Linked DNA regions of Rhodothermus marinus. The protein of the gene in region 2 interacts with the protein of the main gene of each other region in a pairwise test. Links are inferred from orthologs where the notes say so. Each region holds a gene or a part of one and is shown on either strand. Other genes may lie near its edges. The genes, in order: rlmB and GYH26_RS02390.

Region 1 (6,453 bases), 1.5 Mb from region 2 along the record:
CCGCCGTACGGTCGTTCCTGCAGCGACATCGCGACTTTGCGCTGACGCCGTTTCCGGTGCGGGCCTTTCATCTGTACGAAAGCCATCTGCATCCTGATGGGGCACGCTATGAAATTCTCCACCGTTTTCCGCTTCAGCCTTAACCACCTGCTGCTTCTGGGGCTCTGTTGCAGCTGCTGGACGGCGGCCGCGGCACAGGATGCCGCCCGCCAGCTCATGGAGCGGCTGCGTGCGCGGTACCAGCAGATCGACGCGCTGCAGGCGTCGTTCGTGCAGATCCTGCAGACGCCCTATGCCGAGCGACCCGACACGCTGCGCGGGCGGCTCTGGCTGCAGGGCGACCGCTACCGCGTCGAGACCCCGCGCCAGACGATCGTCACCGACGGCCGCACCACCTGGGTCTACCTGCCCGACACACGCCAGGTACTCATCAACGACTACGTGCCCGACGAGACCGGCTTTTCGCTCAACGAATTTCTGCTCCACTACAGCGATCGCTACGAGGTGCTTGGCGGAGAGGCCGTTACCTATCAGAACACGGCGTATCACCGATTGCGCCTGCGTCCGCTCCGACCGGAAGCGCCGTTTCAGGAGGTGGTGCTCTGGGTGCGCGACCGGGACCTGCTCGTTACCCGCGTGGACGTGCGCGACGTGAACGACACGCGCATGACGTTCCTGCTGTCCGATCTGGTGCTGAACCCTGCGCTCTCGCCCGAACTGTTCACGTTTCGCCCGCCGGAAGGGGTCGAAGTAGTGGACCTGCGCCAGTGATTCATGGCCCGAACCGAAAAGCTTCGCCCGCTGCTTTTCCGTCTCGGAAGTTTTGCGCTGGGCCTCGGTCTGCTCTATCTGGCCCTGCGCGGCGCCGATCTCCGGGTGATCTGGGAGGATCTGAAGCAGGCCGACTATCGCTGGCTGGCCCCTCTTGTGGTGCTGACGCTGCTGAGCCACCTGATCCGGGCCTGGCGCTGGCGGCTGCTGCTGGAAGCCCTGCCCGATGCAAACGGCCGGCGCCGTCTCACCATCGCCCGCGCTTTTCAGGCGCTCATGATCGGCTACATGGTCAACTATGCGGCCCCCCGGCTGGGCGAGCTGGCCCGAGCGGCCAGCCTGAGCCGTACCACCGGACTGCGCCTCAGCAGCGTGCTGGGCACGGTGGTGGCCGAGCGCCTGCTGGATCTGCTGGTGCTCGTGCTGGCCCTGCTCAGCGTGCTGGTCATGCTACTGGATCGGTGGGCGGAACTGCATCGCCTTTTCGTGGCGCCCTGGTTTCAGAGCGGATCCCTGCAGCTTCTGGCGGTAGGTGCCCTGCTTGTGCTGCTGCTTCTCGGGCTCGGTGTCTATCTGGGACGTCGGACGCCCCTGCTCCGGCGCATCGGTCGGCGACTACGTGGACCGCTTGCCGCATTCAAACACGGACTGTTCACCGTGCATCGCACGCATCGGCCGGTGGCTCTGACGCTCAGCACGCTGCTGATGTGGGCCTGTTACTGGGGCATGGCCTATCTACCGCTGGTCATGCTCCACCTGAGCCGGCCCTGCGGGCTGGGACCGGCCGAGGCCTGGATCCTGCTGGTGCTGGGCGCCGTAGGCGTGGCCCTTCCATCGCCCGGCGGACTGGGCTCCTACCACTATATCACGGTGCAGGTTATGGTTCACCTGCTGACAGTCCCTCAGGCGGCGGCCGCCACCTATGCCGTGCTGACGCACGGTGCCCAGATGGTGCTCTACACGCTGATCGGCTTTGTCTGTCTGGTGCTGCAGGGTGGTCACTGGCGGCCGCCGGACGACACCGGTTTAGAAGCGCTTCCAGCCACATTTCGAACCCCTTCCACGTCCCCCTGAACAACGGATCAGTAGCGCTTCCTTTCCATTGATTTCAAGAAATCGACCGTTCACCCAGTTGCTTCTGCGAAGCGCTACGGATTCATGTAGACTTCCTACCAGTCGCGCAGCCACACGTACCCGGGTTCTTTCACAATCAGCAGCCGGACCTATGGAAGCCCTTGTCAAACACCGCAACCCGCTGGCCGATCTGATCAGCGACGAGGTGTACCAGTTGCTGGTCGAGCACAATCTGCTGGATGCCAAGAGCGTCCGCGACTATCAGATCCGCAAACGCTTTCGGCAATTACGCGCTCAGAACGTGCCCGCCTACGACGCCATCGAGCGGATCCAGGAGGAGTACCCCTACCTGCAATTCGATACGATTCGGAAGATCGTCTATCGGGGTAACGGTACGCGCTAAGGGCGCGTGCGGGTGGCCGCAAACAGCAGAATGCCGGCGGCCACCGAGACGTTGAGCGATTCGACGGGGCCGCGCAGCGGGATCGAGACGAGCAGATCGCACGCCCGGGCCACACCGGAGCGTAGCCCGCGTCCTTCGTTGCCCAGCACAAGCACCAGCGGCCGGTGCCAGTCCATCTCCCACACAGAAACGTCGCCGGAGGGACTGGCGCCGGCCACCCAGAATCCGTGCGCTTTGAGCGTCTCCAGCGCCCGGGCCAGGTTCGTTACATGGGCGATGGGCACGCGCAGGGCTGCACCGGCGCTGGCTTTGAGGGCGGCAGCGTTCAGCGGGGCCATGTGATGCCTCGGCACCAGCACCCCGGCCACGCCGGCCGCCGCAGCCGTCCGCAAAATAGCGCCGTAATTGTGCGGGTCTTCGATCTGGTCCAGCGCCACCAGCAGCGGCTGGCGTTCCTGAACGGCTTCAGGTGAAGGGGCTACCGCTTCCAGCAACTCTTCCAGCGTTCGGTAGTGCACCGGTGCCACGAAGGCTACCACGCCCTGGTGCACGGCCCCTGCGGCCAGCCGGTCCAGTCGGGCTTTCGGAACGACCTGTACGGGAACGCCGTGCGCCCGTGCCGCCCGCCGGATGGCCTCGATCGCCGGCCCGCCGACTCCCTCCTGGAGCAGCACCTTCTCCACGCGGGTTTCCTCCTGCTCCAGCGCCTCCCGCACCGGATTGCGTCCCACCAGCCGATCGATCGCTTCACTCATACCGCTGTCGAAGTCTGAATACGACGGGCTAGATGCTCGAGTCGCTCGTGCAGATGGGGCACGTACGTTTCATGATCCGGCTTCATCAGCACGCTTCGTAGCACGCGGACTTCCGGCCGGTCTGCCTGCAACGTCGGCCAGCGATGCCGAAGCGCCTCGGTGCGCAGCCGCAGCACACTGAGAAACACCGGATCTTCCTGATTCTCCATGGCCTCCTGAAAAAGCCGCTGACTGGCCGCGTCCACGGCCGAGGCCGTGGAAGTCAATGGCACGGGATAGAACGTCAGGATGTCCAGCTCGGGCCGTTGCACCAATCGGAGTACCTCCGAGGTCTCCAGCAACGCGGCCCAGCGGCGGGCGGCCCGCAGACAGGCAGCCAGGATCGGCCCCAGTCCGCGATCGGCCGCCAGCGGCAACACCTGCAGCGTGAGCCAGAGCGCCCCGGCGGCCGCTCCTGCCCGCGAGCACTCCAGGCTGATCTCGCCCAGATGCAGTGCGTCGGACGTGAAATAGGTGTAGGGCGAATCGTGCCGGTAGAACCGGCCTACCGAAGGATCCCGGAAGAGAATGGCCCCGCAGCCGTACGGCTGCAGGCCGTGCTTGTGCGGGTCGATCGCCACCGAGTCGCAGTCGGCTATGGCCCTCAGGTGGCGCCGGGTGTCCGGGGCCAGCTCCGGCGCGTCGGCATGGGCCAGCAGCGCAAAAAAGCCTCCGTAGGCGGCATCGACGTGCACCCGACAGCCATACCGACGACAGAGCGGCAGTGCGTCGGCGATCGGATCGACCACGCCACGCCCCGTCGTGCCGGCCGTCAGCACGACGGTTCCGATGCGCCCAGTGCGCAGCACCGCTTCAAGCGCCTCGAGGTCCATGCGCCCTTCGGCATCGGTGGGTACCTCCACGGCCTCGAGTTGCAGGACGCCGCTCATGCGGCCGTGGGTGTAGTGCGCTTCCCGTGAAAACGCCACGCCCCGGTCCGGATGCAGGCAGCGCGCCACCCAGAGCGCCTCCAGGTTGGCCATGGTGCCCCCGCCGGTCAGGTGGCCGAGCGTGGTCTCGGGCAGGTGCAGCATGACGGCCAGCGCCCGCACCACTTCTTTTTCCATTTCCCCGGTGGGCGGCCCGCCGTCCAGCGCATGGTTGTTCGGGTTGATGAGCTGGGCCGCCAGATAGCCGATCACGGCAACCGGATGGGGCGGTTTGAGCATCTGCCCGGCATAGCGAGGATGGAAGAAGGGATAGTTTCCCCGCAGGCGCTCCAGGTAGCGGCTCAGCGCCGCCTCCAGTTCGTGCGGGTCAACCTGCAGAGACGGATGCGGCGGGTAAGGCCCCCAGGACGCTTCCCAGTCCCGAATGGCATCGACCACGCGCGCAAGCCAAGGCTTCAGGTCCATCTCAGGCGTCAGGTTTCCGGTGTGCGCCATGCCGGGTCACCCTGCCGGCGCAGCAGTCGGTTCCACCAGGCCACGCCGACGGCAAAAAGCACCCCGCCCAGCAGACTCATGACGGCCTGAATCAGGGCCATGCGCCACTGGGCCCGGGCCAGTTCCACGATGACCACGTCCTCCGGGTTTTCCGGCCGGACCCGCACCTCGACCGAGTCGCGTCCGCGCAGCAATGGCGCCAGCGTGTGCGGCAGGCTCAACCGGTTGCGTTCCAGCACCCGTCCGTCCGGCAACCGAATGCGCAGGTTTACATAATCGTACGTCACGTCCACCCGCTGCGAGATCTCCAGCTCGGTGATTTCGGCCATGGCCGAAATGCCCTCCTGCCAGGTGCGGAGCATCCGGTAGGCCGACCAGCCCAGGTACAGCCCCAGCGCGAACAACAGGCCGGGTGCCAACCAGAGCACCCGGGCGATCCACAACGAAAGCGACGGTTTCCGCAAGGCGATTTCTCTCGTTTAGACATCCAGGCGTGGAAAACCAAACGTCCGGGTGACGTTCCGGTTTTGCGCCTTGCGGATTCTTTGCAGGCCCGCTATGCCATGAACAGATACGGCTTCCAGGCGTCGTCGATCGTCCCGACAAACTCCCGGATGAACATGATGTGGCTGGGACGGAACGGCCGGCTCCGCAGCTTCATGCCGGCCTCCTCGGGCGTGCGGTTTCCTTTCCGATTATTACAGCGCGTACAGGCCGTAACCAGGTTCTCCCAGGTGTCCCGACCACCCCGCGAGCGCGGGATGATGTGGTCGACGGTCAGGTTTTCCCGGCTGCCGCAGTACTGGCACCGGTAGCCATCCCGGCGCAGAATGTTACGTCGGTTCAACATGATGTGCTTGTAGGGCACCCGGACGTACCACTTGAGGCGCACCACGCTGGGCCAGGGAAGCTGCACGCTGGGCGAGCGCACAAAGCGACCGGGACGTGCCGCCACCACTTCGGCCTTGCGCAGCAGCACCAGTACGACGGCGCGCTCTACACTGCAGACGGTCAGCGCGCTGTAATCCTGGTTCAAGACCAGTACCTGCCCTTTCATGGCACCCACCCACGGACTGAGATGCACCGAACGACCCGAACCGTCACGGTGTGCCCGCAGGCGCGTGCCGTATGCCGTGGCCCTATGTGCGTGTTGCGATACGGGAAGGCTTTTCCAGGGTTGCCATAACGGAATTACACGCCCCGGACACCCCGGGATCCGGCAGAAATTTACAACAAAAACACCGAACTACCAAGCGCAATAACAAACCTTTAACCTGGCCTCATCAGAAACGTGCTGTACACGTTCCCCCATTGCTTTCGTTCCCGGGCCTATTCCTGGCACTGTACCAGCCCTTCTCGCACCAACTCATCCAGAAAGGCCCGCACCTGGCGTTCGGCCTCCTCCTGCGTCACCTCGTAGTGGTCCAGCAACGCCGCCACCAGCTCTTCGATCGTCCGGCGACCGGCTTCCAGCTGCTCCCAGATGAATACACCCGTCGCGTTCAGCGTGTAGTACGATTTGGTCTCCAGGTGCAGCAGCACCCCTTCGCCTTCGTCGAACCGCGTAAAGTTCACGCGCGGATCCGGCTCGTAGCGTGCCATGCCTTACGCGCTGGTCTGGTGAACCGATACCGATGATTCCGGGAGGGCGGCCGCCAGCATTTGCTCCAGCCGCCCGGGCCGATCGAGCAGGTCCGGACCGGCCTCCAGCAGGTAAGCCGGTGCCTGGCGGACCAACCGCCCCATCACGTCAAGCAAACGGCGTTCCGCGGGATCATCCGCGCGCCCGAGCAGCAGACTGGCCTGCACCAGTCGCCCGAAGGCCTCGCTGCGCCGAAGCGGCACCAGCCGACTTTCCGGAATATCGGCACGTTCTGGAAAAATCAACAGCACCGGACGACACCGCGGCTGAAACCGCCCGGGATGCAGCCGGTCCATCCGCACGCGCAACTTCGCCGGATCGGTGGGTTGCCGATCCGGGCAGGCAGCTACCTCGGGAAAATAGCGTGCACTCTCCGGATCGAGC
Region 2 (6,349 bases):
CACCAGATATTGTCCCAGCGCTTCCCGGTCTTTGCGTCGGTGCAGTCGGGCCAGTTCCTTCAAGCGACGTCGCGTGAGCATGAAGCCATACGAAATCCGACGGGTTGGAAGCCTCTACAGAACGCCCCCGGATGACTTTGGCTTCGGAAATTCGGATCTTCAGGCAAAAGCACGGTTCGCATGCGACGCTTTCTGCTGTTCGGTCTGCTCTGCTGGGGCCTCGGCGTTCCGGCCGGCGCCCAGCCCACCAACCTGGCGCGTTTCCAGGAGCTGGCCCGCTCCTGCCTGACGCTTCCGGACACGCTCCGGGCCTTCCGACTGGAAGCGCCGGACACGCTGCCCTACATCCGGACCGCCCTCGAAGCCCGCTGGCTGCAGGAAGGCCGCCGGGTGTACCGGCGCGACACCTCGGCGCTGCCCACGGTGCGCTACCGGATCGACGCGGCCCGCGTGGCATACGCCCGCCTTGACCACGACCGCCTGCAGCGCACCGTGACGCTGGCGCTGCAGGCCGAACTGCTGGATCCCCGGGGACGCCTGCTCGACGTGCGCGCCTGCCAGCCGGTGGCCGTCGATACCATCGCGCAGGCGCTGCGCGACCGTCTGGAGCACCCGGCCTTCCCGGAAACGCAGGCCCCGCTGCCTCCCGAACGTCCCGGCCTCCTCGAACGCTACGTGATCCCGGCCGTGGCGCTGGTAGCGACCACGCTGAGCGTCTATCTGCTTTTCACCCTCCGGAGTCGTTCTGGCGATGCGTCCAGTCCGTAAGCTGCTGTGGTTGCTGCTGGGACTGGCGGCGTGCGCCAACCCGGTACCGCCCTCCGGCGGCCCCCCGGACCGCACCCCGCCGGCGCTGGTGGAGAGCATGCCACCGCCCAACGCCACCGGCGTACAGGACCCGCGCATTCGGCTGATCTTTTCGGAAGGGATCGATCCGGCTTCCGTCGCCCGGGCCCTTTCGATCACGCCCACCCCGGAGCGCCTGCCCGAAGTGCGCGTCCGGGGCCGCACCGTCACCTTTACGCTCCCCGCGCCGCTACGACCCAACACCACCTACGTGCTGACCTTCGACACCAATCTCCGCGATCTGCACGGGGTCGCCCTCCGTGAACCCATCGTGCTGGCCTTCTCTACCGGCCCCACGATCAACCGGGGCCAGCTGGCCGGACGCGTGCTCGACGCCGCCTCCGGTCGTCCCGTTGCCGGCGTGGACGTGTACGCCTACGCCCTGCCCGATACGCTCCCGCCGCATGCGTGGCCAACCGCTCCGGACTACCGCACGCAAACCGATCCCGAAGGGCAGTTCCGGTTCACCTACCTGAGCCCGCAGCCCTACTTCGTGGTAGCGCTGGCCGACCGCAACCGCAACCGCCACCCGGACCCCGGCGAGGCCTTTGCCGCGCCGCCGATTCCGACGCTGGTGGCCGACACCACCGATCGGCCATTCCCTGAGCCCTGGCTGTTGACCCGACTCGACACCATGCCTCCTGCGCCGCAGCGCGTGCAGCCGCTTTCGAATCGGCGCCTGCAGGTGCGCTTTTCGGAACCGGTCCGGCTTCAGACGCGCGACCCCTCCCGCTGGCGGCTATTCACCGGGGACGCCACCGTGCCCGTCGACGTCGTGTACCAGGTGCCCGAGCGACCGCTCGACGTGCTGCTCTACACGGCTCCGCTTCGGGCCACCACGTATTTCCTGCGTCCAGGCGGCGTGGTGGACACGGCCGGCAATCCGGTGCGGCCGGACACCCTCCGCTTTACAGGAAGCGAACGGCCCGACACACTCCGCCTTCGTTTTCTGGGATTCGAGCCGGCCGCCGAGGCCCTGCTGTTGCCGGACCAACCGCTTCGGCTTCGGTTCAACCAGCCCCCGCCCGATCTGACGCCTTATCTGAGCCTGACCGATACGGCCGGAGCCCCCCGGACCTTCCACCTGGAAAGCGCCGACGGAACGACCTATGCGCTGTGGCCGGACCCGCCGCTGCGCCCAGACGAACGGCTGCACCTGGTGCTGGAGGGGCGGATCGTCGGCCGGCCCGACACGCTCTGGCGCGCCACGCTGGCCCGGATGCCCGCCGCCATGCTGGGCAGCCTGAGCGGCGTCGTGCAGGCGGCCGACACCACCGCGCCGATCGTCGTCGAATTGCTTCCGGAAACGCCTACCTTACCCGTTCGCCGACAGACTTTACCGCCCGGCGGCGGTGCGTTTCACTTCAAACAATTGCCCGAAGGGCGCTTCCGCGTGCGGGCCTTTCTGGACCGCAACGGCAATCGACGCTGGGACGGCGGCCAACTGCTGCCCTACGAGCCGCCCGAACCGCTGCGCCGGTTGCCCGAGCCGCTGCAGACGCGTCCCCGCTGGGAAGTAGCTGCGGCCGACACGCTGCATTTTCCGTCGCTTCATTTGCGCCAGACGCCCTGATGTGCGTTCTTTTTTTGAAAAGCCTGTTCCGAAAAGACCCATGGAAGCCATGCCGGAAGCCCTGCCCGAGCCGGTACTCACGGCCCGGGCCATGCGCGAAGCCGACCGCCGGACCATCGAAGAGCTGGGCCTGCCGGGCCGGGTGTTGATGGAAACGGCCGGACGCGGCGCGGCCGACGTGGCCGCCCGCATGCTGGGCACGGTGGCCGGACGCACCGTCGTGTGCCTCTGCGGCCGGGGCAACAACGGGGGCGACGGCTTCGTGCTGGCGCGCGTGCTGCATGCCCGGGGCGCCCGCGTGCACGTGGTGACGCTGGCCGACGTCTCGGCCATGAGCGACGATGCCGCGGCCAACTACCGACTGCTGGAGCAACTGGCCGCGGCCGACGCTTCCGGACGCCTGCACCTGCACCGCCTGGACGCGCTGGTCGGGCTGGACCACCTGCCGCCAGCCGATCTCTACGTGGACGCCCTGCTGGGCACGGGGCTTTCCAGTCCGCTCCGCTCGCCCATCCGGGAGCTGGTGCAGTGGCTCAACGAACGGGCGGCGCCTGTGCTGGCCATCGACATTCCGACCGGGCTCGACAGCGATACCGGCGAAGTGCTGGGTGCGGCCGTTGCCGCCACCCGTACCGTGACGATGGGCGCGCTCAAGGTGGGCCTGCTGCTGGGCGAAGGACCCCGCCTGTGCGGCGCCATCGACGTGATCGAGATCGGCATTCCCCGCCACGTGCTGGAGCAGGTCGCCCGACAACCGGGTTGCGCCTGGCGTGCCACCGACGCACTCATCCGGCAATGGCTTCCGCGCCGGGCGCACGACGCCCACAAGTACAGCGCCGGAATGGCGCTCGTCGTGGCCGGCTCCCGCGAGTTCACCGGCGCGCCGGTAATGGCTGCCACGGCGGCGGCCCGGATCGGCGCCGGCTACGTGCTCTGCGCCTGTCCTTCGGACGTGCGCCCGATCCTGGCCACCAAGCTGACCGAAGTGGCCCTGCTGGGCCTGCCCGAGACCGAACGCGGCGGCATCGACCAGGAAGACGCCTTCGACGTGCTCGACGGCTGGCTGGAACGCGCCCGCGCGCTGCTCGTCGGACCAGGCCTGGGCCGCCACCCCGACACGCAGCGCTTCGTGCGTGCCCTGCTGGAACGGACGCAACTCCCCACGGTTATCGATGCGGACGGGCTGAACGCGCTGGTCGGTTTTACCGACCTGATCCGCGAGCATGCGCAGGGGCGCTGGATCCTCACGCCACACACGGGTGAGTTTCGCCGGCTGGCGGGCGAGGTGGATCTGACCCGGCGTATCGAAGTTGTGCAGGAGTATGCGCGGGCGTGGGGCTGCGTGCTCCTGCTCAAGGGAATGCCCAGTGTGGTGGGCTGGCCCGACGGCACGGTCTGGATCAATGCCACGGGCAATCCGGCGCTGGCCACGGCCGGCACCGGCGACGTGCTGGCTGGCCTGTGCGTCGGCCTTGTAGCCCAGGGCCTGCCGCCCACGCAGGCGGCCGTCTGCGCGCTACACGTGGGTGGCGCTGCAGCCGACCGCTACGCGGCCCACTACGGCACGGCTTCCATGATGGCACTGGACTTGCTTGCGCACCTGCCCGTTGTCCTTCGCGAACGCTTCGACCGATAAGCATGCGGTTGTTTCGACTGCTGGCGGTGGGCTGGACGCTGGGCGTGCTGGTCGCCTGCTTCATCCCCGGCAAACTCGTCGAGCCCATCGTCTTCGAATGGATCGACAAAATCGCCCATTTCGTGCTGTTTGCCGGGTTTGCCGGGTTCTGGCTCCCGGCCCTTCCCGGAAATCGTCGCTTTGCGCTGGTGCTCGGGACGGGTCTGCTGCTGGCCCTGTTTACCGAAGTCGGCCAGTATGTGCTGTCGATCGGCCGTTCGGCCGAGTGGTTCGACCTGGCGGCCGACGGACTGGGCCTGCTGGCCGGCTATGCCTTCGATCGCTGGCTGATCATTCCCACCACCCGTTCCTGAATGGAACTTCAGCAATCCTTCATGCATAAGCACGGTTGCTTCCATGCTGAAAACACTGTATCTTCGCCGCTACACCAACCAGTAGCTATCTGTCATGGGGATTGTTCGGAAGACGGAAGAGGCCGATCTGCGAAAGCGGTATCCGCTCTATATCGAGATCGGTCTGATCATCACGCTGCTCCTTTTGATCGTCGCCTTCCGCGTCGACTGGCGGCCCGAGCAGGAAATGCAATTTGTGATGGAGGAGCAGGAAGTGGTGCAGATGGAAGAGATCGTGCAGACCAAGCAGGAGGTCAAGCCACCGCCACCGCCGCGGCCGCCCGTCCCGGTAGAGGTGCCGGATGAGACGACGCTGGAGGAGGAAGACCTGAACCTGGACGCCGCGCTGGACATCAACGAGACGGTCACCAACGTCCCGCCGCCTCCGCCGCCTCCTGAGGAAGAAGAAGAGCCCGAGCCGGAGGTGTTCGTGGTGGTCGAGGAGATGCCCGAGATCATCGGCGGCCAGAAGGCGCTCTACGACTGCATTAAGTATCCGGAAATTGCCCGCAAGGCAGGCGTCGAAGGCCGCGTGATCATCCAGTTCGTGGTGGACGAAAACGGCAACGTGACCAACCCGCAGGTGCTGCGCGGCGTCGGAGCCGGCCTCGACGAAGAAGCGCTCCGGTGCGTCAGCCAGCTCAAGTTCAAGCCGGGACGTCAGCGTGGGCGTCCGGTGCGCGTGCGCTTCACGCTGCCGGTGATCTTCCGTCTACAGTGATAATCAGGTCTGTCGAAACAAAAAAGCGCGGTCCGATGGGCCGCGCTTTTTTATTGCACAGCGTCAGGGGAATAGACGCTTATACGATTTCTGAAAAATCGTATCGTAGTGCATGCGAAAAAGCACGGGCGCACACTGTGGTGCGCCCCTACCAGATCATTGACAGTTTCCCTATCCCGTAGGGGCGGACCATTGTGTCCGCCCGATCATACCCGCCGGATCACGTCCGCCACATGGGGTGTGGCCCCTCATGCACCAGTAAAACAACGATTCCATATTACGGACGCCGGATGTGACGCACCTGGCCGTCGGCCTGCCCGACCAGCACGTCGGTGGCCAGTCCCAGAAACAGGCCATGGTCCAGCACGCCGGGCATCGTCGAGAGCGTGACGGCCAGCGCATGCGGATCGTCGATGCCATCGGGAAAGCGCGCGTCGATCACCCAGAAGCCCTGATCGGTCACCACCGGCCCGTCCTTGCACTTGCCCATCCGCAGCACGGGCTCGGCCCCCATGCGTCGGAGCTGTCGCAGCACCGGCTCGGCCGCCATCGGCAACACCTCGATGGGCACAGGCCAGCGCGTGCCCAGCCGATCGACCAGCTTCGACGCGTCCACCAGCACCACGAAGCGCCGGGCCAGCGAGGCCACCACCTTTTCCCGCGTGTGGGCGGCCCCGCGGCCTTTGATCAGGTTCAGCTCCGGACTGACCTCGTCGGCCCCGTCGAAGGCCAGGTCCAGCGCCTCGACGTCCGCCAGCGTCACCAGCGGAATGCCCTCGGCACGGGCCAGCTGCTCCGCGGCATACGAAGTGGGCACGCCCACCACACGGAGCCCTTCTTCGCGCACGCGCCGCCCCAGCGCCCGGATGGCCCAGGCAGCCGTCGAGCCCGTTCCCAGTCCCAGCCGCATGCCCGGCTCCACCATGGCCGCCACCTTTTCGCCCGCGGCCTTCTTGGCCCGATCGGCCGCCGACAGCGTCTCTTCCATAGGCTATTCGTAGCGCAATGCCTCAATGGGATTCAACCGAGCCGCCTTGTACGCCGGGTAGCTACCGAACACCACGGCCACCAGCGTCACCAGCAGCATACCACCCAGCGCCCAGTCCCAGGGAAAGACGGCCGAAATGTCGAAGTACACCGCCACCAGATTGCCCCCCAGCGCACCCAGTAAGATACCGACA

Evidence for each region.
Region 1: the proteins of GYH26_RS02390 (region 2) and rlmB interact in binary tests that used the Escherichia coli proteins (3 or more experiments, as listed by UniProt). The link is inferred for Rhodothermus marinus from one-to-one orthologs.

The regions. Positions count from the first base shown.
Region 1 is NZ_AP019797.1:2,019,654-2,026,106, forward strand. The notes cover bases 1,125-4,123. They hold rlmB (23S rRNA (guanosine(2251)-2'-O)-methyltransferase RlmB), read right to left. Parts: upstream 3,004-4,123; coding sequence 2,245-3,003; downstream 1,125-2,244. Other genes in these bases: GYH26_RS08745 (lysylphosphatidylglycerol synthase transmembrane domain-containing protein), read left to right, coding at 1,125-1,845; GYH26_RS08750 (hypothetical protein), read left to right, coding at 1,997-2,248; GYH26_RS08760 (pyridoxal phosphate-dependent decarboxylase family protein), read right to left, coding at 3,000-4,123. In the rest of the region: thpR (RNA 2',3'-cyclic phosphodiesterase), read left to right, coding at 1-143; GYH26_RS08740 (LolA family protein), read left to right, coding at 109-771; more of GYH26_RS08745, read left to right, coding at 775-1,124; more of GYH26_RS08760, read right to left, coding at 4,124-4,397; GYH26_RS08765 (DUF3592 domain-containing protein), read right to left, coding at 4,406-4,891; GYH26_RS08770 (HNH endonuclease), read right to left, coding at 4,984-5,484; GYH26_RS08775 (PqqD family protein), read right to left, coding at 5,757-6,029; GYH26_RS08780 (serine kinase), read right to left, coding at 6,033-6,453. UniProt on the Escherichia coli protein: Specifically methylates the ribose of guanosine 2251 in 23S rRNA.
Region 2 is NZ_AP019797.1:512,862-519,210, reverse strand. The notes cover bases 1,863-4,757. They hold GYH26_RS02390 (NAD(P)H-hydrate dehydratase), read left to right. Parts: upstream 1,863-2,459; coding sequence 2,460-4,055; downstream 4,056-4,757. Other genes in these bases: GYH26_RS02380 (energy transducer TonB), read left to right, coding at 4,503-4,757; GYH26_RS02385 (VanZ family protein), read left to right, coding at 4,058-4,408; GYH26_RS02395 (Ig-like domain-containing protein), read left to right, coding at 1,863-2,419. Outside these bases: GYH26_RS02405 (TrmH family RNA methyltransferase), read right to left, coding at 1-81; GYH26_RS02400 (hypothetical protein), read left to right, coding at 181-768; more of GYH26_RS02395, read left to right, coding at 752-1,862; more of GYH26_RS02380, read left to right, coding at 4,758-5,168; ribose-5-phosphate isomerase RpiA, read right to left, coding at 5,446-6,156; GYH26_RS02370 (ABC transporter permease), read right to left, coding at 6,160-6,349. UniProt on the Escherichia coli protein: Bifunctional enzyme that catalyzes the epimerization of the S- and R-forms of NAD(P)HX and the dehydration of the S-form of NAD(P)HX at the expense of ADP, which is converted to AMP.